Regions from separate parts of the Virgibacillus sp. CM-4 genome, predicted to be linked through region 2. Evidence: riboswitches for the same ligand, from Rfam matches in the RefSeq annotation. Region 2 holds a riboswitch; each other region holds the start of a gene.

Region 1 (8,531 bases), 300 kb from region 2:
CTGATCCACCCGCATTAACTAATGCAACATATAGACTGTTTTGGTACCAAATAACATAATCACTGTTTGGATCCATAAATAACCATTTATAATGTTCTAGTGTTGGAGATTCAGGAAATAGATCGGTTACCAACATATTAGAGCCTGGATTCAGACTCATCATTAACGCCCAAAATAAAGGATAACCAATAATTATGAACATAATAAGAAAAAACAAGTAAATGAACGTTACCTCAATTTTCGATTTTTTCTTTTGTGACATAGCCATTAGTAACGTCCCTCCTCTTTAAAGGATGCTGTTTTTCTAAACTGGAAAAACGCAAATACAGAAATAATAATCCCCATAATGATTGTAATTGCAGCAGCCATATTGTAATTATTTGTCTCAAATGTAAGTTTATAAACCCAAGAAATTAGAATATCTGTCCCACCTGCATTTTGCCCACGCACAGCGGGGTTCCCTTCATTAAATAAATAAATGATGTTAAAGTTATTGAAGTTCCCTGCATATTGCATAATTAATAATGGTGCTGTTGCAAATAACACATGTGGTAATGTAATATGACGGAACTTCTGCAAACGGCTTCCCCCATCAACATCAGCTGCCTCATACATATCTTGTGGCACACTTTGGAGCACACCAGTAAATAAGGCAAATACAAATGGAAATCCAAGCCAGGTTTGAATCATAATCAATGCTACCTTTGCCCAAAATGGATCGGAAAGCCAAGGAATCATGGTTTCAAATTGACTTAGTATATCTCGATTAATTGCACCAAAAGTAGGATTAAATAAAGCAGAAAAGATTAAAATCGATACAAATGCTGGTACCGCCCATGGTAGAATTAAAATAGTCCGAATCGTTCGTTTAAATTTAATTCGTTTATCATTAACTAATAATGCTAGAAACAATCCTAAAATAATTTGAAAAGACGTTGCCACTACTGTCCAAACTACAGTCCAAGTAAATACGCTCAAAAATGTATCTTTCCAAATACCCACATTAGCTAAATCTACAAAGTTATTCAACCCAACCCAGCTCAATAAATGACGTGGTGGAGCATTGTATTGATTGTAATCAGTAAATGCCAAAGCTAGCATAAACATTAAAGGTACAACTACGATAAATAAAAGCATCAATAAACCAGGCAGAATCATAAAATATGGAAAACCATTGTTATAAAAGGCAGCCATACCTTGAATTAAAGTTGGATTTGATCTATGATTCTCCCTAGCAATTGCATCTGATCTAGCATCTTTCAAATTATAAAGATAGATTGCAATACCAAACCCTAAAATGATGAGTGAAATTAACCCTTGTATAAGTAATTGAATCGAATGATGGTCACGCGGAATAGTTCCTAGTGTGAATAATCCCCATATTCCAATATCAATATAGTTCCATGTTGTAATTAAGAATGAAACCGTCACAATCAATAAGCTAATACCTTTCAAAAAACGACGATTATAAAATTGTCCTAATCCTGGAATAATTGATAAAATCGTAGCAATATTACGAGGTTTTTTTATCCAGGCACTGCCACTATTATGATTTGTTGCCATTCCAGTATCCTCCTATATTTCCCGAATCACTTGATCATTCTAAAATGATCAAGTGAAACATTTATGGTGAGTTATCTCCCCATAGATTGTTCCTAATTTGCTCCAGAAGCGTCTATTTGACCCTGAATGGTTTCAACAGCTTCATCAAGGACATCTTTCACTGGTTCTCCTTTAGAAATAAAATTTAATGCATCGTTGATCGGATCCCAAACTTGCTGCATTGCAGGAACACTTGGCATTGGCTCTCCAAACTTTGTTTGTTCTGCAAATGCAGAAAAGATCGGATCCTCCGCAATAGCTGGATCCTCCATTGCATCATCACGGGCTGGAATTTCCCCAGCAATATCGTAATATGTCATAGAGTTTTCATAGTTTGTAATATATGCCATTAAATGCTCAGCCCACTCTTTGTTGTCTGAGTAATACGACAACATATATGATTTAACTCCTACAAATGATTTCGGGTTTTCTCCATTGTCCAAAATAGGTAATGGAACTGCACCGAGGTCGTTGCCTAGCGCCTCCGAGTATTCTCTTACCATCCAAGGCCCATTGATAACCGTTGACACTTTTCCTTCTTGAAATAATCCATTCATAATATCTGGAGTTAAATCTTGAGGAATATAGTTGTTATCGAACCATTTCTGAACAAGTTGACCACCCTCTACAGAACCTTCATTAGCTAATCCAATATCTGAAATATCATAGTTTCCATCTTCATTTGCAAACACATATGCTCCATTCCCAGAAAAGAAAGGATAAACAAAATAAAAATTAGCTGCTTCCATTAAAAATCCAAATTGGTCTTTGCTTGTATCTGTATCTCTCTCTGCAATTGACATAACATCTTGTATCGTTTCCGGAGTTTTTTCTACTAACGATTTATTATAATACATCGCATACGTTTCAATGACGGCAGGATATCCCCAATATTCATCTTCAAATTGAACTGCTTGCAGTGCGGTATCAGTGTAACCGCTTTCTTTATTTCCAAAGTTAACTGGATCTACTAATCCTCTAAGTACTAGATCACCAATTCGATCATGTGGTTGAAAAATAATGTCTGGACCATTCCCTGCAGGTCCTTCCACATCAAGCTTTTCCACTTGTTCCAGCATATCCACAGGAACCATATCTACCTTAATCCCGGTTTCCTCTGTGTATTTATTTGTAATTTGTTGAACTGCTTCTTGCTGCTTTTCCTCGGCATTTACCCAAAGTTTAAGAGAATCTGGCTTCTCCGGCATTTCATCCCCTGCTGCTTTCCCTTCATTGGTAGAATTTTCTTTTGGTTCGGTATTATCTGGACCACATGCAATTAAAATCACAGCTACCAATACCATTGTTAATGAATAAATCAAGCTCTTTTTCACTTGTACCCCTCCCATGATTTAATAGAGAACTGCATAAATAATGAAAACGTTTGCGCATTCATTATAACTTTATTATACATATTCCCCTAAAAATTACAACTCCATTTTAGAAACTTCTAATTATTTAATTAATAACTAATAAAACGCTTACATTATCATAGCATTAATGCTATGATAATTATAAACATTGGTAATGTATTTAAAAATTAATTAGTATTTAGCGCAAACGATTGTACAGAGGGAGGTAAAAAATGAATAAAGAAGCAATCTATCATCGTCCAAAAGATAATTTTGCGTATGCCTATGATAATGAGACCCTTCATTTAGTACTACGGACCAAAAAAAATGATCTAGAAATGGTGGAACTTGTATTTGGTGATCCTTATGATTGGATAGATAATCAGTGGCAGAGCGTGTCAAAACACATGAAAAAAACCGGTACAACAAGCTTACATGACTATTGGTTTATTGCTGTGAAACCGAATTATCGTAGAATGCGCTATGCGTTTATTTGCTCGAATGAACACGAATCTTGTATTTATAGTGAAGGTGGAATATTTGCAAGTCTCCCCTCGGATATTGCTAATTATTTTTGTTTTCCTTACTTAAGCTCCATTGATGTATTTAATGCACCAGATTGGGTGAAAGATACGGTATGGTACCAACTATTTCCTGAACGATTTGCTAATGGTAATGAACAGTTAAATCCAAAAGGCAGTTTACCATGGGGCTCTGCAGATCCAACACCTACTAATTTCTTTGGGGGAGACTTGGAAGGAATTATTCAACACCTCGATTACCTTGTCGATTTAGGAATCAATGGGATATACCTAACCCCTATCTTCAAGGCATATTCCAATCATAAATACGATACGATCGATTACATGGAAATTGATCCACAATTTGGAGATAAAGCTACATTTCGTCTATTTGTCCAAGAATGCCATCAACGAGGAATCAAAGTAATGCTAGATGCTGTCTTTAATCATAGTGGATATTATTTCCCACCTTTTCAAGATGTGTTGAAAAATCAAGAAGTGTCTATCTATAAAGATTGGTTTCATATTTGGAATTTCCCTATAGTAACCAAACCACGTCCGAATTACGATACATTTGCATTTGTGCCTACAATGCCTAAATTAAATACGAAGAATAAGGAAGTCAGAGACTATTTATTAAAGGTCGCAACATATTGGGTAGAAACATTTGATATCGATGGCTGGCGATTAGATGTTGCAAATGAAGTGGATCACCATTTCTGGAGAATGTTTCGACAAGCCGTCAAAGAAGTGAAATCAGATGTTTATATTCTAGGTGAAATCTGGCATGACTCTATGCCATGGCTACACGGTGACCAGTTTGATGCCGTTATGAATTACCCATTTACTAATGGAGCGATTGACTTTTTTGCTAAACAAAACATGAATGCTGCTACATTCACCGAGACCATCACTAGTGTTTTACATATGTATCCACAAAATGTGAATGAAGTCGCTTTTAATCTATTGGATAGTCATGATACCCCACGCATCTTAACTTTAGCAAATGACAATGAAGCCCGTGTAAAGCTATTGTACCTTTTTCAATTATCCTTTGTTGGAACACCTTGTATTTATTATGGTGATGAAATAGGAATGGCTGGTGATACAGATCCAGGGTGTCGTGCATGTATGCAGTGGAACCCTAACCAGCAAAAACAAGAACTGTATCGATTTGTCCAGTCTCTTATTCATTTACGCAAGACAAATCCACTTTTTGGTAACCATAGTGACATTCAATTTCTCCAATCGAATGATGCAAGCAACACCATTGTATATGAGAAAAACGACGGACATCATCGGCTCGTCTTCTTTCTTAATGCGGGTGAAAAAGAGGCAAACATAACTAGAGATATCCTACGTATAAGCAGTTGTAAATATCTAACTGAATGGCATATTCAAAACCAGCAAGCAAGGAAATATAGAATTGATGAATTACCAACTTCAATTACGGTACCCCCTCTTCATTTCCGTATTTTTGAAATTGTATAAACTTAAATTAAAAAAATACTTTTTTGGGAATTTCGAAAATTATCTTGACAGCCACATTCGTTTCTAAGATAATGAGTACAATCAAAATTTCATATTAACCTATCAAGAGTCAGGGGAGGAAACTGGTCCATTGATCCTGCGGCAACCATACTCTATTTGTTATTCCGAGTAAAGGTGCTAAATCCAGCAAACGAAACTTGTTTGAAAGATGGGAATTGTTTAGTAAACAATAATCAAACCTCTTTCAATCGAAAGAGGTTTTTACTTTTTTACTTGATAGGTAATGTTAACAAATTAAAGGAGGAATGGGATGGCTCGAATCGACGACAAGAAAATCAATGACATTACTGAAGCTCTAGAGAAGATTGAATTCGGATCATTAGCAATTACGATACATGAAGGAGAAATTACGCAGATTGACACAACGGAAAAGAAACGGTACCCGTTACAATCAAAACGAAAAAAACATGTAAACGGGTAACGACGTGCTTATTGGAACACCAAAAGCACAGTTAAAGATTATTTACAAGGGAAACCGAATAAACGATTAACATGCTAATTAGACGACTAAAGGCATCCATTGAAATTAAGGTATTTGTATTTCCTTTATTAATTTGGATGCCTTTTTTTAACTTTCATATGGAAAGGAGACGTAACATGGACTTGTTAGCCGAATTAGATAAACGAATCTTAATCGGCGATGGTGCAATGGGAACTTTACTTTATTCCTATGGGGTCGATCATTGTTTTGAAGCATTAAATCTTTCTCATCAAGAACAAATTGCACATATTCATGAATCTTACATTCATGCAGGTGCTGATCTTATTCAAACTAATACATATGGGGCAAACTATATGAAGCTCGCAAGATATGCTCTTGAAGATCAAGTAAAAAAGATAAATACCGAAGCCATAAAAATTGCGAAACAAGCTGCAAATGAAGAAACTTTTGTTCTTGGCACTATCGGTGGTATTCACGGCACACAAACGCTGCAAGCCACAACAGATGAAATCAAAAGAAGTTTTCGAGAACAGTTGTACTGCCAATTATTAGAAGGTGTAGATGGACTTATCTTAGAGACCTATTATGATCTTGAAGAATTAATTACTGTTTTAGAGATTGCAAGAGACGAAACAAATCTTCCAATTATTGCAAATGTATCAATGCACGAACCTGGTATCTTACAAAATGGGATACTTCTACCCGATGCACTAAAGCGATTAGAGAATACTGGCGCGGATATCGTGGGGATTAACTGTCGACTTGGCCCATTTCATATGCTTGAATCACTGAAAGATGTCCCATTACTAGATAAAGCATTTTTAGCAGCTTATCCGAACGCTAGTTTACCAGCTTATCGTGACGGCAAATTAATCTACGAAGATGAACCGAACTATTTCAAAAACTGTGCGACCGATTTTCGCAACGAAGGCATTCGCTTACTAGGTGGGTGTTGTGGAACTACCCCAGCCCATATAAAAGCAGCAGCTGATGCCATCAAACCTACAAAGCCAATTAAGGAAAAGATTGTACCAGTTAAGCCACGCCCCATTAAGGTCAGCGAACAGAAAGAACAATCAGAGTTAGGTCTAATTGATATTGTTCAACAACGACATGCTGTGATTGTTGAATTCGATGCACCAAAACATTTAGATACATCCGAGTACTTAAATGGGATTAACGCCTTGAACGATGTAGGGGTAGATGCGATCACATTAGCGGATAATTCGCTAGCTACACCACGAATTAGTAATATTGCTGTAGCAGCAAAAATCCAACAAGAAATTGGGGTAAGGCCGCTAGTGCACTTAACCTGCCGAGATCGCAATCTCATTGGACTGCAATCGCATCTTATGGGATTACATACCTTAGGAATCCATGAAATACTTGCTATTACTGGGGACCCTACTAAAATCGGGGATTTTCCTGGAGCAACTTCCGTTTTTGATGTTACGTCATTCGATTTAATAAAATTAATCAAACAATTTAACCAAGGGATATCGTTGTCTGGAAAATCCCTAAAGAAACCAACAAACTTTCAAGTTGGTGCTGCATTTAATCCGAATGTAGCCCACATAGATAAAGCGGTAAAACGAATGGAACGAAAAATGGAACGTGGAGCGGATTATTTTTTAACACAACCTGTTTATAGCAAAGAGACGATTGTTGCGTTGGCTAACAAAACCAAACATATTGATAAACCGATATTCATTGGGATTATGCCGCTTACATCTTCGAGAAATGCTGAGTTCCTGCATAATGAAGTGCCGGGAATTAAAATGCCAGATGTGATTAGAGAAAGGATGAAAGCAGTAGCTGATGATAAACAACGTTCTATTGATCAAGGAATTCAAATTGCAAAAGAACTGCTTGATACGGCATTGGAACACTTTCAAGGAATTTACATTGTAACGCCATTTATGCGTTATGACATAAGTATTGAATTGGTTACGTATATGCAAGCGCGTGTACAACTTCTTTCCACATCGAAAATGACATAATTAAAAAAATAGTATTGGAGGAATTGATAATGACTGCTATTAGTTCAAATCTTGGTTATCCGAGAATCGGGGAAAAGAGAGAATGGAAACGAGCGTTAGAGAAGTTTTGGAAAGGTGAAATTACTGAAGCACAATTAATCTCAGAAACAGATCAAATTAGACTTCAGAGCTTAAAAAAGCAAAAGGACATTGGTGTAGATCTTATTCCTGTAGGGGATTTTTCTTTCTATGATCATGTTCTTGACACATCGGTAATGTTTGGTATTGTCCCAGATCGCTTTAATTACCAAGGAGGAAAGGTTGACCTAGAAACGTATTTTGCAATTGCTCGAGGCACAAAAGATGCCGTTGCATCTGAAATCACTAAATGGTTTAATACCAATTACCATTATATTGTTCCTGAATTAGATAACTCGAAGCCTACGTTAACGGAGAACCGCCCCCTTACTTTTTATCAGGAAGCAAAAGAAAAATTAGGTATCGATGGGAAACCTGTCCTTTTGGGACCAATTACGTACTTACATCTTGCAAAAGGCTATCGAAAGGAAAACCTTTTGGAATTAATCGATACATTCGTTCCATTATACGTACAAATCTTAGAGGAACTTCAGGCAGCGGGAGCTTCTTGGATACAAATTGACGAGCCTATCTTCGGTACCCAGCTAGACCAATCCATTCTTTTAAAGGCTGAACAAGTCTATCAGCAATTTGCCGAAGCCGCTCCAAATTTAAAGATCATTTTACAAACCTATTTTGAACAAGTAATTCATTATCAAGCAATTAGTAACTTCCCTGTTCATGCTATTGGACTTGATTTTGTTCATGGTAATACATTGGAGCTAATTGAGCAATATGGATTTCCAAGTAATAAAGTGCTTGCTGCTGGAATTATTAATGGACGAAATGTATGGAAAGCTGATCTTGAGGAGAGACTTTCATTCCTTGAGTCTATTCGACCTTATGTGAGTACAGACCAAATTATATTACAGCCATCCTCCTCCCTCTTGCACGTACCAGTAACGAAGAAGTTAGAGGAGAAACTAAATAACGATATTAAAGCCGG
Region 2 (8,531 bases):
TAATAAGCCAGACTTCGATGCGTTCTACGATTTTATACATGATGGCAGCAAAAATGGCGATTAATACTAAACTAGCCATAACTAATGAAAAATCAAATACTTGAAATCCATAAATAATTAAATAACCAAGCCCTTGTTTTGATACAAGAAATTCACCGACAACTACGCCAACCCAAGATAATCCAACATTTACTTTTAATGTTGATATCATTGCCGGTAAGGTAGCTGGGAAAATAGCATTTTTAAAAATTTGCCCTTTGCTCGCTCCTAAACTCTTTAATACTTTTTCATAATTTGGATCAACTTCATTGAACGCTGAATATACAACCAATGCTGTAATGATCACTGAAATAATAGCTCCCATTGTGATGATGGAGATATACCCAGGCCCCATAGCTACAATGATTATCGGCCCTAAAGCAACTTTTGGCATTGCATTCATAATAACTAAATACGGATCCATTACGCTTGAAAAGCGTTTAGAAGTCCATAAGGAAATAGCTAATACAATCCCAAAAATTGTACCAAGGAGAAAACCGGCGATGGTTTCGAGTAGGGTTACTTGGAGATGATTTAACATGGATCCATCACTTAATTTGTTTATAACTACTTGAAAGATGGTTGTTGGCGAACTAAATAATAATGGATCAATCCAATAGAAGCGACTGGCAACCTCCCATAGAAGAATAAACGTAATAAGTATACTAATTTGCCATATATATACAATTCTATTCTCGCGTTTTACATGTTGTAAATAAGCTTGGAAGAGCTGCTGATCATTATTTCGCTTCATGATTCGTAGACACCACCTCTTCGTTTGGTAATTGCTCTTTTTTATCTAATTCTTCCCATACTTTATCAAACAAAATTTGATATTTTGGGTGTTTACGCACAAGTAAAGGGGCTTCATTTCTTATTTCAATCGGAACCTCAAAGATTTTTGAAATAACTCCTGGATTAGCATCCATAACAAAAATTCGATCACTCATCGCTATTGCTTCACCAATATCATGCGTTACAAGCACAGCGGTTTTATGATAGGTTGCCAATAAGTTTGCTACCAATTGTTCTAATTTTAGCTTTGTTTGATAATCCAATGCTGAGAATGGCTCATCAAGAAGTAACAGTTTTGGATCATTAATTAATGTTCTTACTAATGCTACACGTTGCCGCATCCCTCCAGAAAGAGAGCTTGGGTAAGCGGATGCTATATTAGGTAAACCTACTTCATTTAATAAGGCTGTTGCTTTTTCTTTGGTGTTTTCTGTAACATTGTTTGCGATTTTAGGGCCAAGTAAAACATTGTCAATGATGGTTTTCCATGGAAATAAGTAGTCTTGTTGCAACATGTAGCCGATATTGGCTGTTGTCAAATCAATCGGTTTCTCTTGTAAGCGTATTTTGCCTTGTGTTTGTTTTATAATTCCTGCAATAATTGATAAGATCGTCGATTTACCACAACCACTAGGACCCAATAATGCGACAAATTCACCTTCTTGAATAGAGAAAGATATATCGTCTAATGCTTTGGTGAAGTTTGCTTTTGAAAAATAATGATGGGAGACATTTTCTAAGGTTAGAAATGACATATTGCTCACTCCTTATTACCAATAACTTCTTCAGCGATCTTTGTATTCACAAGATCTGTATAAGGTACATCTGCAGGCAGTTCACCAGCTTCTTGCATAATATCTTTTAGGTTACTCCATTCTGACTCATCTAATATCGGGTCTGTAGCAAATGACCCTTGACTTTTATAACGATCAATAGAAGCAGCAAGCATTTCTACATCCGTGTCTTCGAAGTAAGGCTGTATAACTTGAGCAATCTCTTTAGCGCTATGTGCTTCAACCCACTGTTGCGCTTTATAAACTGCTTTCGTAAATTTCTCAATTTCTGCATCATTTTCTTTTAAAAAGCTCTGTTTTGCCATAAAAACAGTGTATGGGACATGCCCTGATTCTTCTCCAAATGAAGCCACGATATGTCCTTTCCCTTCTTTTTCGAATGTACTTGCAGTAGGTTCAAATAATTGCACATATTCTGCATCTCCAGATACGAATGCACCAGGTATATTAGCAAATTCTATATTCTGTTGTAGATCGAGGTCAGTTTGAGGATTAATATCATGTTGCTTTAAAACGAATTCACCAACCATTTGGGGCATTCCGCCTTTGCGTTGACCGAGAAAAGTGGTTCCTTTAATATCCTCCCAAGTGAAATTGGGTTTTGGTTCTTTGGCTACTAAAAAGGTTCCGTCAGTTTGTGTTAATTGGGCAAAATTAACAGCATAGTCCTTCGAATCTTGAGCATAAACATAGATGGAAGTTTCAGAGCCTACTAAAGCTACATCTGCTCCATCAGATAATAATGCCGTCATTGTTTTATCTCCACCCCAAGTTGTTTGTAATTCCACATTAAGACCTGCCTCTTTAAAGAACCCTTTCTCTAAAGCTACATATTGCGGAGCATAAAATAGCGAACGTGTTACTTCGGCTAATTTTATTGTAGTTTCCTCCTGGTTATTACATGCTGTTAGAAAAAGTAGGAACCCACAGGAAAGGAGCATTATACGTTTTATCTTCTTCATGTTGCACGACTCCTTCTAAATATTTGTATGTCAACACAGTTTATGAGGAGTTGTGAAAATGTGTGAATGCCTATATAAAAAAACCGATCTCATTTCAGAGATCGGTCATCAGCAATCTATAGCTGAACACTTTTCACTCATATATAATAAATCCTTTTTGGGATGAGGAAACAATTACTTTCCTTGATACATTGGACCTGCTTGCACAATATCGCTACTTGCTTCCGTGAACTTCTCAAAATTTTTATGGAATTTCATAGCCAAAGATTGCGCAGCCTCTTTGTAGGCCGCTTTGTCTTTCCACGTATTTATTGGAATTAATACTTCATCGGGTACTCCCGGTACTTGCATGGGAATTTCCAAACCAAAAATACTGTCTTTGGTTGTCTCAACAGAATTTAATTCGCCTTCTAACGCAGCATGTATCATTGCTCGTGTATAGGAAAGTTTCATTCGTTTTCCAACACCATACGATCCTCCAGTCCAACCAGTATTCACTAGGAAGACATTTGATTGATATGCATCTATTTTTTCTCCTAACATTCTTGCATACGTAGATGGAACTAATGGTAAAAATGGAGAGCCAAAACAAGCTGAAAACGTTGCTTGCGGCTCAGTAACGCCTCTTTCAGTACCAGCAAGTTTGCTCGTGTAACCGCTAAGAAAATGATACATTGCTTGTTCTTTTGTTAGCTTACTGATTGGCGGCAAGGTACCAGATGCATCAGCAGTTAGAAAGATAATCGTATTCGGATGGCCAGCCATGCTAGGGATGGCAATGTTATCAATATTCTCAATTGGGTATGCTGCTCTTGTGTTTTCAGTTAATGATGTGTCATTGTAATTCGGAATTCGGGCTTTATCAACAATGACATTTTCTAAAACGGAACCAAAACGAATGGCATCAAATATTTGCGGTTCTTTTTCTTTAGATAAATTGATACATTTCGCATAACAGCCACCCTCAATATTGAATACACCGTTTGGACCCCAGCCATGTTCATCATCACCAATTAAACGACGATATGGATCAGCTGATAACGTTGTTTTTCCTGTGCCAGATAATCCAAAGAATAAAGCAACGTCTCCTTCTTTACCTACATTGGCAGAACAATGCATAGATAACACATTTTGTTGGGGAAGCAGATAATTCATGACGGAGAAAATGGATTTCTTAATTTCTCCTGCGTATTCGGTTCCACCAATTAGAATAACCCTTTTTTTAAAAGAAACGAAAATAAAAGCTTCTGAATTTGTTCCGTCTTGCTCAGGGTTTGCTTTAAAAGTAGGAGCTGAAACTACTGTAAACGCAGGTTGATGATTTAATAATTCTTCAGCTGTCGGGGTTATAAAAAGTTGTCGGGCGAATAAATTATGCCATGCATATTCATTGATTACTTGTATTGGAAGCCGATAATCATGATCTGCACCGGCAAATCCTTTGAACTGAAAAAGCTCTTTTTTGTCTTGTAAATAATTAATTACTTTGCGATACAATTTGTCAAAAACTTGTTCTTCGATAGACTGATTAACTGTACCCCAATCAACATTCTTTTCACTCACTTCATCACTTACAATAAATTTATCCCTAGGAGAGCGTCCTGTATACTTACCTGTTGTAGCTTGAACAGCACCAGTTGCTGTAAGCATCCCTTCTTCTCTATCTAAAATACGTTCAATAAGTTGTGGTACTGTTAAGTTGGTTTGTAAATGATTATGGGTATATAATTCATTAACCAAAGGTTTTTCCACCATTTTCATATTAACTACCTGCCTTTTAGTAAGATTGTATCAACGTCGAAACCTAAACGACCTTATCATGTTGAATATGTTTATTAGTATAACACATTAATAAAAATAGTCCATACTAAATATATAATAATTTTATTCAATTATCCTATAATGTTGAATCATGACAGCAAATTACTTCTTTTCCTTTTATTATAAGTAAAAATCGATAGACAATACGACGAAAGTAGTTGACACAAACGTTTTCTTTCGATAAGCTAAACTTCGAACGGATACTCTCTTATTCAGAGTTGGTGGAGGGACAGACCCGATGAAACCCAGCAACCATCACAATGGTGAAAAGGTGCTAATCTGATGCAAGGAACATCTCCTTGAACAATAAGAGCGAAAGGCGGGACAATCCTTTCCTCATGTATAGTAGGAAGGGTTTTTTTTGTTTTCTTTAGAACCTTTAATACTGAATGAGCATAATTGATAAATAGAGTTCCGTAACTGATATGTAAAAGGAGGATTTAGCAACATGGCTGCTAATCGTCGTTTATTTACTTCTGAATCTGTAACAGAAGGCCATCCTGATAAAATATCTGACCAAATTTCAGATGCAATATTAGACGAAATATTAAAAACAGATCCTTATGCACGTGTTGCATGTGAAACGACCGTGACGACTGGGCTAGTACTTGTAGCTGGAGAAATCACGACAACAACATATGTTGATATTCCTGCAATAGTAAGGAAAACCATTAAAGAAATAGGGTATACTCGAGCAAAATTTGGATTTGATGCCGATACCTGTGCTGTGTTAACTGCAATTGATGAACAATCGCCAGATATTGCAGGAGGTGTAGATACTGCTTTAGAGGCGCGTCAAGGAACGATGAGTGATGAAGAAATTGCAGCTATTGGCGCCGGAGATCAAGGATTGATGTTTGGTTTTGCTTGCGATGAAACCGAAGAGTTAATGCCTTTACCGATTTCGTTAGCACATAAGTTAGCTAAGCGCTTAGCTGATGTTAGAAAAGATAAAACATTAGATTATTTACGACCGGATGGGAAAACTCAGGTGACCATTGAATATGATGAGGCGGATGAGCCGGTAAGAATTGATACAATTGTAATCTCTACACAACATCACCAAGATCTGACAACAGAACAAATTGAAAAAGATTTAATTGAACATGTCATTCGGCCTGTTGTACCAAAGAAACTGCTTGATGATAAGACAAAGTACTTTATTAATCCTACTGGTCGTTTTGTGATTGGTGGACCACAAGGAGATGCAGGTTTAACAGGGCGTAAAATTATTGTAGATACGTATGGGGGATATGCACGGCACGGTGGAGGAGCATTTAGTGGTAAAGATTCCACCAAAGTAGACCGATCTGCCGCTTATGCAGCTAGGTATGTTGCTAAGAATATTGTTGCAGCGGGTTTAGCGAAATCATGTGAAGTACAATTAGCATATGCGATTGGTGTGGCAGAGCCTGTCTCAATTTCGATTAATACATTTGGATCAGGAGTAGTCGATGAAGAAAAACTAGTAAAAGCTGTAAGAAAACTATTTGATTTACGTCCAGCTGGTATAATTCGTATGCTTGATCTACAAAAACCAATCTTTAAGAATACTGCAGCATATGGTCATTTCGGCAGAACCGATATCCAATTCCCGTGGGAAAAAACCGACAAAGTTGATGAATTAAACGCGCTTTTAAAACAATTTTAAAAAATGATAGAAGAATGACAAAAGAGTTTTCTCATTTCAAGCTGGGGAAGCTCTTTTTTTGATATCGTGTGTGTTAAAACCTAAGGTATATCACCTATTTACAGTGAATATCTTACCAGACAAGTTGGGATTATATAGAAAAAAAGGGTGAAAAATGATAGAAGTTTACCTATCTCCGTGTTAGAATATTACTGTATCATTTCGGTTTTGTTACAAATGGGTTACAGCTCAGGGTGATACGTTTATAATTGACGAGAGAAGGTTTATGTTATGTGTGGTTTTATCGGAATGCTATTTGATGAACCAATGGAAAGATCAGCTCAAGAAATAGCTAACTTCAAAGAACAAAATAATATAATAACGCATCGCGGACCAGATGACGAAGGATACTATTTTGATTCCTATATGTCGTTTGGGTTTCGGAGACTAAGTATTATTGATATCGAAAGTGGTACACAACCATTAAGTTATCATGATGAACAAATATGGATGGTTTTTAATGGTGAAATATATAATTACTTAGAGTTAAGGCAGGAACTAGTAAATGAAGGTTATCATTTCGAGACGAATTCCGACACTGAAGTAATTGCAGCTTTATTTACTAAATATAAAGAAGAGGCATTTCAATTACTAAGAGGAATGTTTGCGATTTTAATTTGGGATAAACTAAATGAAGAATTGTATGGTGCCAGAGATCCATTTGGAATTAAACCCCTTTTCTATTATGAAAATGATAGAGGGATGAGTTTTGCTTCGGAGAAGAAAAGTATCGCATTAATGTTGGAAAAAGAAGAAGTAGATCAAGATGCTTTACAGCATTATTTAAGCTTTCAATATGTTCCAGAACCAATGACAATGTCTAAGGGTATACACAAGGTGGAACCTGGTCATTATTTTAAGAAAAAACCAGCACAACCGATCATGTTTACAAGATATTGGCATGCCTCTTTTCAGCCAATGAATAGATCGAAACAAGATTGGATTGAACAGATTCAAGATGTTATGTACGATTCAGTAGATGTCCATATGCGTAGTGATGTGCCAGTAGGGTCGTTTTTATCTGGTGGAATTGACTCAACGTTAATTGTTTCTATAGCAAAAACGATAAACCCAAGAATAAAGACGTTTTCCGTCGGTTTCGAACGAGAGGGATATTCTGAAATTGACGTTGCGAAAGAAACTGCGGATAAATTAAATGTGGAGAATATATCCACAACCATTACACCGGAAGCATATATTAAAAATCTTCCACTTATTATGTGGCACATGGATGATCCATTAGCTGATCCTTCTTGTGTACCTCTTTATTTTGTTTCTGAAGAGGCACGGAAACATGTGAAAGTAGTTCTATCTGGAGAGGGGTCCGATGAATTATTTGGAGGATATAATATCTATCGCGAACCAGAATCCTTAAAGGTATTTGAAGCCATTCCAACTCCAGTAAAAGAATTGCTTGCAAAAGTTTCAACGGTGTTACCCGAAGGGGTGAAAGGCAAGAGTTTTCTCGATCGAGGTACAACCCCTTTACGTGAACGCTATATTGGAAATGCCAAGATGTTTGAAGCAGAGGAGAAAGAAAAGCTACTCAAAAGTTATAATGAGCAGTTAGGGTATCAACAAATTACTAGGAAATTATTTGATCACGTTAGGGACTATCCATCTGTTAACCAAATGCAATATGTCGATATTCATACATGGATGCGTGGAGATATTTTATTAAAAGCAGACCGAGTTACAATGGCAAACTCTCTAGAGTTACGCGTCCCTTTCTTGGATAAGGAAGTCTTCCAAGTTGCTAGGCAACTTCCTGTTGATATGAAAATTGCTAATGGAACAACGAAACAAATACTAAGAGAAGCATCCAGAGGGATTATTCCTGACCATGTATTAGACCGGAAAAAATTAGGGTTTCCAGTTCCGATACGTCACTGGTTGAAAAATGAATTAAATGGTTGGGCAAAACAACTTATTCGAGAGAGCGAAACGGACCATTTGCTGCATAAGGGTTATATTTTAGAATTATTACATGCACACTGCCAGGGAAAGGCAGACTATAGTAGAAAGATATGGACAGTTCTAATGTTTATGGTATGGCATCAAAACTTTGTGGAAGGTAAATTGGATATGCATGAAATTAAAAAGAGAGAACAAGAGAAAGAGTTGGTACGATCTTAGAGAAAAAGATTAGGAATGAAGATGGTGAGAAATCGGTTTTAATTTCATCATAAATTGGGTTTCTATCCAATTTTAGTCTTTTGAATTAGACAGGCAATCTCTAGACAACAATGGTGATTGCCTGTTCTCTTATTTTGTTTCCATTACTATTTCAGTGAATAAATTCGTTGCGCCTCATTTAAATACAGTAAAAAAATTTTACTGATCAAATACCTGTTTGTATCTTTTTCCTTTTTCCACGTAGGACGTTCTAACACGTTCCATTTCCTTGTAATCTGCTTCGGTTAGTTCTCG
Region 3 (8,531 bases), on a different contig from region 2:
AATACATGCAACAAGGAAGAAACGTAGTACTTTGTTAGTTTTAGCAATAACATTACATAATATCCCAGAAGGATTAGCGGTAGGTGTTGCCTTTGGTGCAATTGCACAAGATTTGTCTACTTCTACCATGGCGGGAGCAATCGCATTAGCTATTGGTATTGGGATACAAAACTTTCCTGAAGGGCTTGCGGTATCAATGCCACTGCGGAGAGAAGGAATGTCTCGACGAAAAAGTTTTATGTATGGGCAGTTTTCCGGTATGGTAGAACCAATAGCCGGTATTATTGGAGCTGTTGCAGTTACATTTATTCAGCCATTATTACCATATGCATTAAGTTTTGCTGCGGGTGCGATGATATTTGTTGTTGCTGAAGAAGTTATTCCAGGATCACAAGAAGAAGGTAATAAAGATCTTGCATCTATGAGTTTAATGGTCGGGTTTACCATCATGATGATACTAGATGTCGCACTTGGATAGGGACATAAAAGAGAGACAACACAGTAATTTAGCTAAATAATAATCCAAACGATTATCTGCATATACATAGTTATATTCGGATAGTAGTTTGGATTATTATTGTTTTTTTATGGTGGTGATTACCTCAAGGAAAGGGAAGCATTGGCCATGAAGCATAGTACATGAACTGCTGCTGCGGAAACAAAAAGCGTTAATTACTACTACTACCTAGCCCATAGAAAGCATGCCGTATTATTTAACAGGTTAGAGCTATTCTTTCCAGACATTTTTATATCATCTGAACTGGAACCCATTGCCTGACACTATTAATCATCCATATGTTGCTTATTTGTGACAGTTCCTCCAAGTGAAGCACTTTCTCTTTTATTACTCCTTCATCCAATAGCTTCTGTCGAAACGTCCCCGCTAATAATCCACACTCAATAGGAGGGGTATAAAACATACCTTTCATTTCAACTACTAAATTTCCAATTGTAAATTCAGTTAATTCTCTCTGATCATTCCATAATAAAACGTCAGATACCTGAGGTTGTTTGGATAAAAAGTCATGGTACATCGAACGATTCGTCGTTTTATGATAATAGAAAATATCCTGATTATTAATAGGAGAATCTGCTAAAGTTGCATATGTTATTAGATTCGAATGGTCTTGTGAAAATATTTGGTTTTCAATTAGGATGGCTCCGTTTTTTGATACGCGCACGCGTATTTTATAGCTTCCATTTAGATGTGTCTGAGCAATATTTTGTAATTGTTGGGTTAATTCATTGATATCAAGTGTAAAGTTAAAATAGGCAGCGGAGGATTGAATCCGAGCTAAATGATAATCTAATAAAAAGAACGTTCCATTCGATAATTTTATCGTCTCAAGTAATTCAAACGTAGATTCTTGTTTTTGCAAGAAAAGAGCTTTTGTAAGTGTTTCTTCATATTCATCTTCTGAATTAGAATCCCAAGTAATTCCACCACCGACACCATATGTAGCATCCCCAGTTGAATTATCTATTAGCACAGTACGAATTGGTACATTAAATACAGCTTCTTTCTCCGGGGTAATATAACCAATCGTGCCACAATAAACATCTCGTGAAGAGGATTCTACGTCATGAATTATTTTAGTTGTATTAATCTTTGGAGCTCCGGTAATGGATCCACATGGAAATAACGCTTGGAAAATAGGAACAATATCAATATCATCTTCTACCATAGCAGTAACAGTTGAGGTCATTTGCAGAACAGTTGGGTACCGTTCAATGGTAAATAACTGTGGTACCTGTACACTTCCAGGTTTAGCAATGGCACCTAGATCATTACGCAGTAAGTCTACGATCATTACATTTTCTGCACGATTTTTCTCAGAATGATGAAGCCAATTTGCTAGTTCAGCATCTTCTTTCTGCGATCTCCCTCTTCTGATCGTTCCCTTCATTGGTTTTGTTGTGATTTTTCCATCCTTTAAATGAAAGAATAGTTCTGGTGAAGAAGATAAAATGGAATGCGAACCAATGTTTAAATATGCGGAGTAATTGGCAGATTGTGCTTGTTTCAACTGCTGATAGTAGCCAAGTGAATCACCATAGAAGTTACTCTTTAAGCGGATGGTATAGTTTACTTGATATGTTCCCCCATCTTCAATATGGTTTTTAATTTTGGTTATGTTAGTTTGGTATTCCTCAACGGATGTAGTCGGTTGCCATTCGTCGATAAAGTAATTTCCTGTCTCTATTACAGGTTGCTCTACAGGTTTATTAAATATTCCAAACCATAACAATGGCATGTTATACGTTTGATGCACATGAAATGCTGATTCAAATGCAGGTGCTGCTTCATAGGAAAGATAACCAGCTGCATAATATCCAGCGTCTACATATGCTTGGACAGATTGTAAAGCAGACATAACCTCTGTATCTGTAGAAGTTTCAATAATGGCTATTGGGTCTTTGAATAGTAAAGGATGTTTCTTACTGGAATCGGTTAAAAAATCAAATAATAGGAACGGTTGGGTTTTATTTGGTTGCATGTAGTATCTTCCTTTTTATACAATCTATGTTTATATCAGGGTTGCAAGGTATTAGCAACAATTTTTTCTGACAGATATGTGGATGTTTGCGAATGCGTTACGAAAAAATTTTGCAATAATAATAAGCCTTGATCAGACAGAATAGATTCTGGATGAGCTTGTATGCCTTCAATCGAATATTGTTTATGCCGAATAGCCATGATTTCACCATCCATTGTTGTAGCACTGATATCAAAACAATTAGGGAGGGAGATATCATTGACAATTAATGAATGGTATCTAGTAACCCGAAGCGGATTATTTAAATTTGTAAATATCCCTTGATTATCATGATAAAGCTCTGATACCTTTCCGTGCATCGGTTGCTGCGCTTTTTGAATCGCTGCTCCAAAAGCTTGCGCAATAATTTGATGACCTAAGCAAATCCCGATAATCGGGATCTCTTGATGTAAAAAATGTACAAGGTCTAAACAAATCCCTGCATTATCTGGTGTTCCTGGTCCAGGTGAAAGGAGAATTGCTGAAGGCTGTAATTGTCTAATCTCTTCTATTGTAATGGCATCATTTCGTATAACTTTTACTTGATGATCAAGTTGTTTTACATATTGAACAAGGTTAAATGTAAATGAGTCATAATTATCGATGACGAGAATCATAGTTGTTCCTACTCTCTTATTTACTACTTTAAAGGTATTATAGCAGATTTAGCTAATTACGCATAAGCTTGTACAGCATAAAGTGCTTGCTGCAAATCTTCAATAAGTTCGTCTGCTTGTTCAATACCAACAGAAAAACGCAATAGGCGATCGTCAATACCTCGTTTTATCCGTTCTTCTTTTGGAATATCTGCATGGGTTTGGGTCGCAGGGTATGTAATAAAGCTTTCTACTCCTCCTAAACTTTCCGCGAATATAATTAATTGAAGCTGTTGCAAGAAGTGATCAACCCACGCACTATTGTGAAGCCGGAAGGATAACATACCACCTTTTCCAGGGTATAAGACATCATTAATCATTGGATGTTCTTCTAAAAAGGAAACCATTGCTTTGGCATTTGATTCCTGTTTTTCAATACGTAAAGCTAATGTTTTTAACCCCCTTATCAGTAACCAAGAATCGAAAGGGGATAGTACTGCCCCTGAGGCATTATGGAAATTAGCGAGTTTTTCACATAGGTCTTTCCCTTTTGCGATCACTAAACCAGCTAACACATCGTTATGCCCTCCAATATACTTGGTTGCACTATGAATAACAATATCCGCTCCTAGCTCAAGAGGACGTTGTAATAATGGCGTATAAAAAGTATTATCAACAATGAATAATAAGTTGAATTGTTGTGCAACTTTTGCAATATGCGCGATGTCCATTTCTTGCATTAGAGGGTTAGTGGGTGTTTCGATAAAAATTGCTTTCGTCTTTTGTGAAATCCGTTGTTTAGTTTCCGTATCATCTTTTAAATTTGTATACGTTGTTTTAATATCGTAAGCTTCTGCATAATGCTGTAACAACCGATAAGTTCCGCCGTAAACATCATCCAATACTAGTAATTCATCACCAGCACGAAACAATGAAAATACTAATTGAATTGCAGCCATACCAGAACTACAGGCGTAACCATGATCACCTGATTCTAAGTTTGCTATGCCTTCTTCCAGTAAGGATCGAGTAGGGTTTTTTGTTCTTGTATAATCATAACCTGTTGATTGACCTAGACCTTGATGCTGGTATGCTGTAGATAGGTAAAGCGGAGGATTTACTGCTCCTGTTTTTTCGTCGCTTTTGTTCCCCAATTGTACTAACTCCGTTTCTATACTTCTTTTTTTCATGTATAATCATCCCTTCATTTCAACAAATAAAAACCCTCTTCTCACGGATTAAGAAGAGGGTTTTTGCAGTACAATAGATTTAACTCTTCTTATCTTTATGCTATGCTGCATCTGGAATTGGCACAGTACTAAAAGTCTGCTGCCGAGGCTTCAAAGGGCCAGTCCCTCCACCTCTCTGGATAAGAATACAGTATATAATTGTTGAAAATAGATTACATGGGTTTAATGCAATTGTCAAGGTTGCTTGTAGCATTTATTAGGAATAAGAATCATGATAAGATAACAGAGGAAAAGGGATTGCTATTTTTCAAATATACTTAGAAAAGGTTGGAGAGATTGATGTTAGAAGTGATTGTTCAAAACGGTGAGGAAGCAATACATGCTGAAAATTTTGGTGCTAATCGATTAGAACTCGTAACAGCTATAAGTGAAGGTGGTTTGACACCCAGTTATGGTACAATCAAACACGTACTAAAGAACGTATCTATTCCAGTTCAAATTATGATCCGCCCGCATAGCTATCATTTTAATTATACCTCTTCTGATTTAGAGATTATCATCGAAGATATAAGACAGCTTGCTAAACTAGGGGGATTAAGAATCGTGTTTGGGGCTGTAACAGCTGATTATAAAATCAATACTGCAATTCTAGATCAAATAATACAAGCAGCACCGAATATAGATATTACCTTTCATCGTGCATTTGATGAAGTCGAAGATCAAGTGAACGCCTATTACACATTAACCCAATATAAACAACATGTAAAAAGAATTTTAACATCTGGTGGAAAGGAAAATTGCCAAGCCGGTCAAAATAATTTGGAATCATTAGTTAACCTTGCAAACCAATTACAAGGTCCTGAAATCATGCCAGGGGGAGGCTTGACACCTTCTAATCTGGAACCTATTCATAAGCAAGTACAAGCAGGTCAATATCATTTTGGCAGGTCTTTAAGAATAAAGGGAGATTTCAAGCATTCATTTGATCCGTTAAACTTTAAAAAAGTTGTTAATGTATTAAATAGTTCATATAAACAAGAGAGGAACTAAAATTAATTATTAAAGCGGAATAAACATTCTATTCTATATATCGGAAATAGGCCATGTACTTCGTGGAACATCTGCTGCTAAGGTGAAGGATCCTCGGGTTCTTGGTGTTCATAGGAGTCATGCCTATTTTATTTGCTTTGATTTTACGAACAAGGTACAGTCGATTTTTTAGCTAGATGCTTTTTCTCTCCCGTTTACTTCTAAAATAATTGTAGGAAGTAGTTATAGGATTTGAGCTGTTCTTCAAACGAAGCTACTGGGAAGAACGACCACCCCATCTGTCTCATGTATTCTTCATAGTTATCCTGAATGGTAAGTTGCTGTAGCGCCATCTGGACATGTATATGTCGTACATTATCATTTTTCATCATTAATGCAGACAAATAATTTGTATTTGACATGTTTTTAGCAGAAGTATGTGATTCCATAGCGATCCATTGATTCGTTTCATTCAAAGCTGTGGGCGACATAGCATGTAATTTTTGAGAAATAACATCGGCTTCACTTGGTAAAGGGGGCAGTTCCACTAGTTGCGTTTGGTAAGGGTTAATTAAAGCTAACATAACTAGCACATGATTGTATAACACAGAGGATTGCATTACAAGTATATCTTTTAATATTTGATCTGTTGCCAAGTTATTATAGTCTTGTAACTTATGTAACGCACCTTTATGAGCAGTCAAGTGTTCAGTCATTAATCCAAGGTCGATTACGGGTAACTGATTCATATAGAATCACCTCTCCTTATTAGATAGGTATCTTTATACATTATGTTGTTTAGAACAATATATTCGACCTTGATAGGAGGATTTATAAGTAATCCATATTGACAAATGCGTGTGTAGTTTCTAATTGACCTTTCAATTGCTTCGCATGTATATCAGCTCCTTGCACCCAATTTTCTAAATTAAAAATGAGTGGTTTGCGATCTCCACCTAAAGCAAACCATGCTTTTCTTACCTCTGGAAAGTACATAGCGGTATGCAATGTTCCCGCCCAAGCACCATACTTTTTGGAAAAAACTCCTTTATCGGTATCGTTTAACATTCGGAAAGCATGATAAGGTTTTATTGCATCAGCTTGAAGCGTTTGTATTGCTTGATACCTTTGGGAAGAATCATCCATACGATATCGGTTTTCATCCGTTAGTTGTTCAAAATGGTTGGTACATATATTGGATTTTTGCAGAGCGATTGACCGAGGTGATGCTTCAATAATAATTGATTGCCTGTTGCGGTCAATGACACAATAACTAAATGAATGGCGATGGGGAATTTCTTTTAGTAACGAGATCGCATCTCCGATCGTTGCGCAATTTTCTAATACGATTCTACCAATCATATTACATAGGAAACCATCTTGTGATTTTTTACGGTTTATAAAGTTATACCCCATTGCAAGTCCTTTCTCATTCATTCCATCTGTTCTTCCTGTAATTTGCATTGTCGGCCCAATTGTAGCAAAGCCATGATCTGTAGGCTGGTAGATAGCGTATCGTCCTTCATAAGAAGAAGGGTCGTTATCATAATTTCGAACCAGATAATGAGAACCCGTGTATATGGAGCAGCCACTCCTGCCGTATTCTAAATAATAGCCTCCAAAATCTTGGATCGCATCTTCCATTTTCATTGATAAAGCATCTGCTAGACCTTTTAATTCCTCCCAAATACCAGGGGCGAAATGATGTAACATTTGTTTAACCGTATTTATATCAACAATAAAATGCCGAAATTTTTGGGATTCCCATTGGATTTTACGATTGTGCAAAATGGGAGATTGCTTAAGCAATTTCCCTTGGTAAACACCGTAATCATAGTGTGATCCGCGAAATTGAATAACATCACTATATACTTGTTTCATTACAGTCTCCTTTAAAAAGATAGTATGGTTAATTGAATGAAACACCTTGAGTTTACTTTATTATAAAGAATAAGGATATGAATATGCTTATTGAATGACAAAAGGTGAGCTTTGCTTATCATGGAGTTGCTTGTTTGTCAATAGAATACAAAAAAGTTGCCGAGCCTATTAAACTGTACTCGACAACTTGTTCAACTTACATAGAAAACAGGTGATAAATATTAATCTTTACGCTTTTGTTCATTCGTCTTATTATTAAATTCATTCTCACTTGCAAATTCAACATCACCACGTTGTTTATTATGCTTATTTCGATTATTTTGTTTACCTTTATCTTTGTTTCGATTCTTATTTTCCTCAGACATACCAAAACCTCCTAAAGTTAAGAATAGGTATAGCATGTCCGAATAAAAAAAAGCTATGCAAATACGGCTTGAATTCTTTTGTTGACACAAAACGTAACACCAGTTATGATAGAAAAATAAATCTGACTAATTTTATCAGAAAAGGATGTTTTGGATGACAACAAAGGTTCAACCGATCAATGAAGTAAAAGATCCAATCCCTAAAGACAATACGGGGTTAAATAAATCACAGACGCCATTAATTATTGGCGGATTAGTTGTAGCAGCACTTCTGTTAATCTATTTACTAGTTACACAGCAAGTTGCTCAACCTTTGCTCTTAGTAATTGGGCTCTTGCTTGGATATACACTGTTCCATGCGCGTTTTGGTTTTACTTCTGCTTTTAGGAGATTTATGTCGGTAGGAAATGGGCAAGCACTTCGTTCCCATATGCTTATGTTGGCAGTAGCGGTAACATTATTTGCGCCTATATTAGCGTTTGGATATTCCTTCTTCGGAGGAGAAGTAGCTGGATACGTATCACCAGTTGGTGTAAGTCTCTTAGTAGGAGCATTTATGTTTGGAATTGGTATGCAGCTTGGAGGAGGCTGTGCCTCAGGTACGCTGTATGCTGTAGGTGGTGGACGTTCCGTTATGTTTGTAACCTTATTGTTCTTTATTGTTGGCTCGACAATTGGGGCAAAGCATTTAACATTTTGGACAGAAGACTTACCATCATTCGAACCAATTTCTCTAGCAACCTCAACTGGACTTGGATATGGGGGAGCATGGATTGTATCCATTGCATTATTTGGTTTAATCGCGTGGATTACATTAGTTGTAGAACGAAAACGAAAAGCCCCTAAAATGGCACCAGTACCTTCAACGAAAGGGTGGAAACGCATCTTCCGCGGATCTTGGCCACTCTTTGCTGCGGCAATTGTATTAGCAGT

Evidence for each region. A riboswitch is a leader RNA that binds a small molecule or an ion and turns the genes downstream of it on or off. The one in region 2 is predicted to bind S-adenosylmethionine.
Region 1: it holds a riboswitch for S-adenosylmethionine, as region 2 does, so the genes downstream of both, M948_RS42720 (YezD family protein) here and metK (methionine adenosyltransferase) in region 2, are expected to answer to the same signal.
Region 3: it holds a riboswitch for S-adenosylmethionine, as region 2 does, so the genes downstream of both, M948_RS38460 (methionine biosynthesis PLP-dependent protein) here and metK (methionine adenosyltransferase) in region 2, are expected to answer to the same signal.

Annotation. Positions count from the first base shown of each region.
Region 1 covers NZ_AUQA01000002.1:306,903-315,433, forward strand. The annotation lists gene M948_RS25380 (sugar ABC transporter permease) at 1-262, opposite strand, end outside; gene M948_RS25385 (carbohydrate ABC transporter permease) at 268-1,563, opposite strand; gene M948_RS25390 (sugar ABC transporter substrate-binding protein) at 1,656-2,936, opposite strand; gene M948_RS25395 (glycoside hydrolase family 13 protein) at 3,188-4,966, shown strand; SAM riboswitch class I at 5,063-5,181, shown strand; gene M948_RS42720 (YezD family protein) at 5,277-5,447, shown strand; gene M948_RS25400 (bifunctional homocysteine S-methyltransferase/methylenetetrahydrofolate reductase) at 5,624-7,468, shown strand; gene metE (5-methyltetrahydropteroyltriglutamate--homocysteine S-methyltransferase) at 7,495-8,531, shown strand, end outside.
Region 2 covers NZ_AUQA01000002.1:6,502-15,032, reverse strand. The annotation lists gene M948_RS23940 (ABC transporter permease) at 1-793, opposite strand, end outside; gene M948_RS23935 (ABC transporter ATP-binding protein) at 780-1,589, opposite strand; gene M948_RS23930 (ABC transporter substrate-binding protein) at 1,595-2,590, opposite strand; gene pckA (phosphoenolpyruvate carboxykinase (ATP)) at 2,765-4,351, opposite strand; SAM riboswitch class I at 4,617-4,724, shown strand; gene metK (methionine adenosyltransferase) at 4,860-6,062, shown strand; gene asnB (asparagine synthase (glutamine-hydrolyzing)) at 6,333-8,237, shown strand; gene M948_RS23910 (gamma carbonic anhydrase) at 8,436-8,531, opposite strand, start outside.
Region 3 covers NZ_AUQA01000006.1:1,033,727-1,042,257, reverse strand. The annotation lists gene M948_RS38475 (ZIP family metal transporter) at 1-478, shown strand, start outside; gene pabB (aminodeoxychorismate synthase component I) at 747-2,498, opposite strand; gene M948_RS38465 (anthranilate synthase component II) at 2,534-3,154, opposite strand; gene M948_RS38460 (methionine biosynthesis PLP-dependent protein) at 3,211-4,323, opposite strand; SAM riboswitch class I at 4,410-4,509, opposite strand; gene M948_RS38455 (copper homeostasis protein CutC) at 4,663-5,373, shown strand; gene M948_RS38450 (hypothetical protein) at 5,574-6,101, opposite strand; gene M948_RS38445 (C45 family autoproteolytic acyltransferase/hydolase) at 6,184-7,233, opposite strand; gene M948_RS43495 (hypothetical protein) at 7,455-7,598, opposite strand; gene M948_RS38440 (YeeE/YedE family protein) at 7,753-8,531, shown strand, end outside.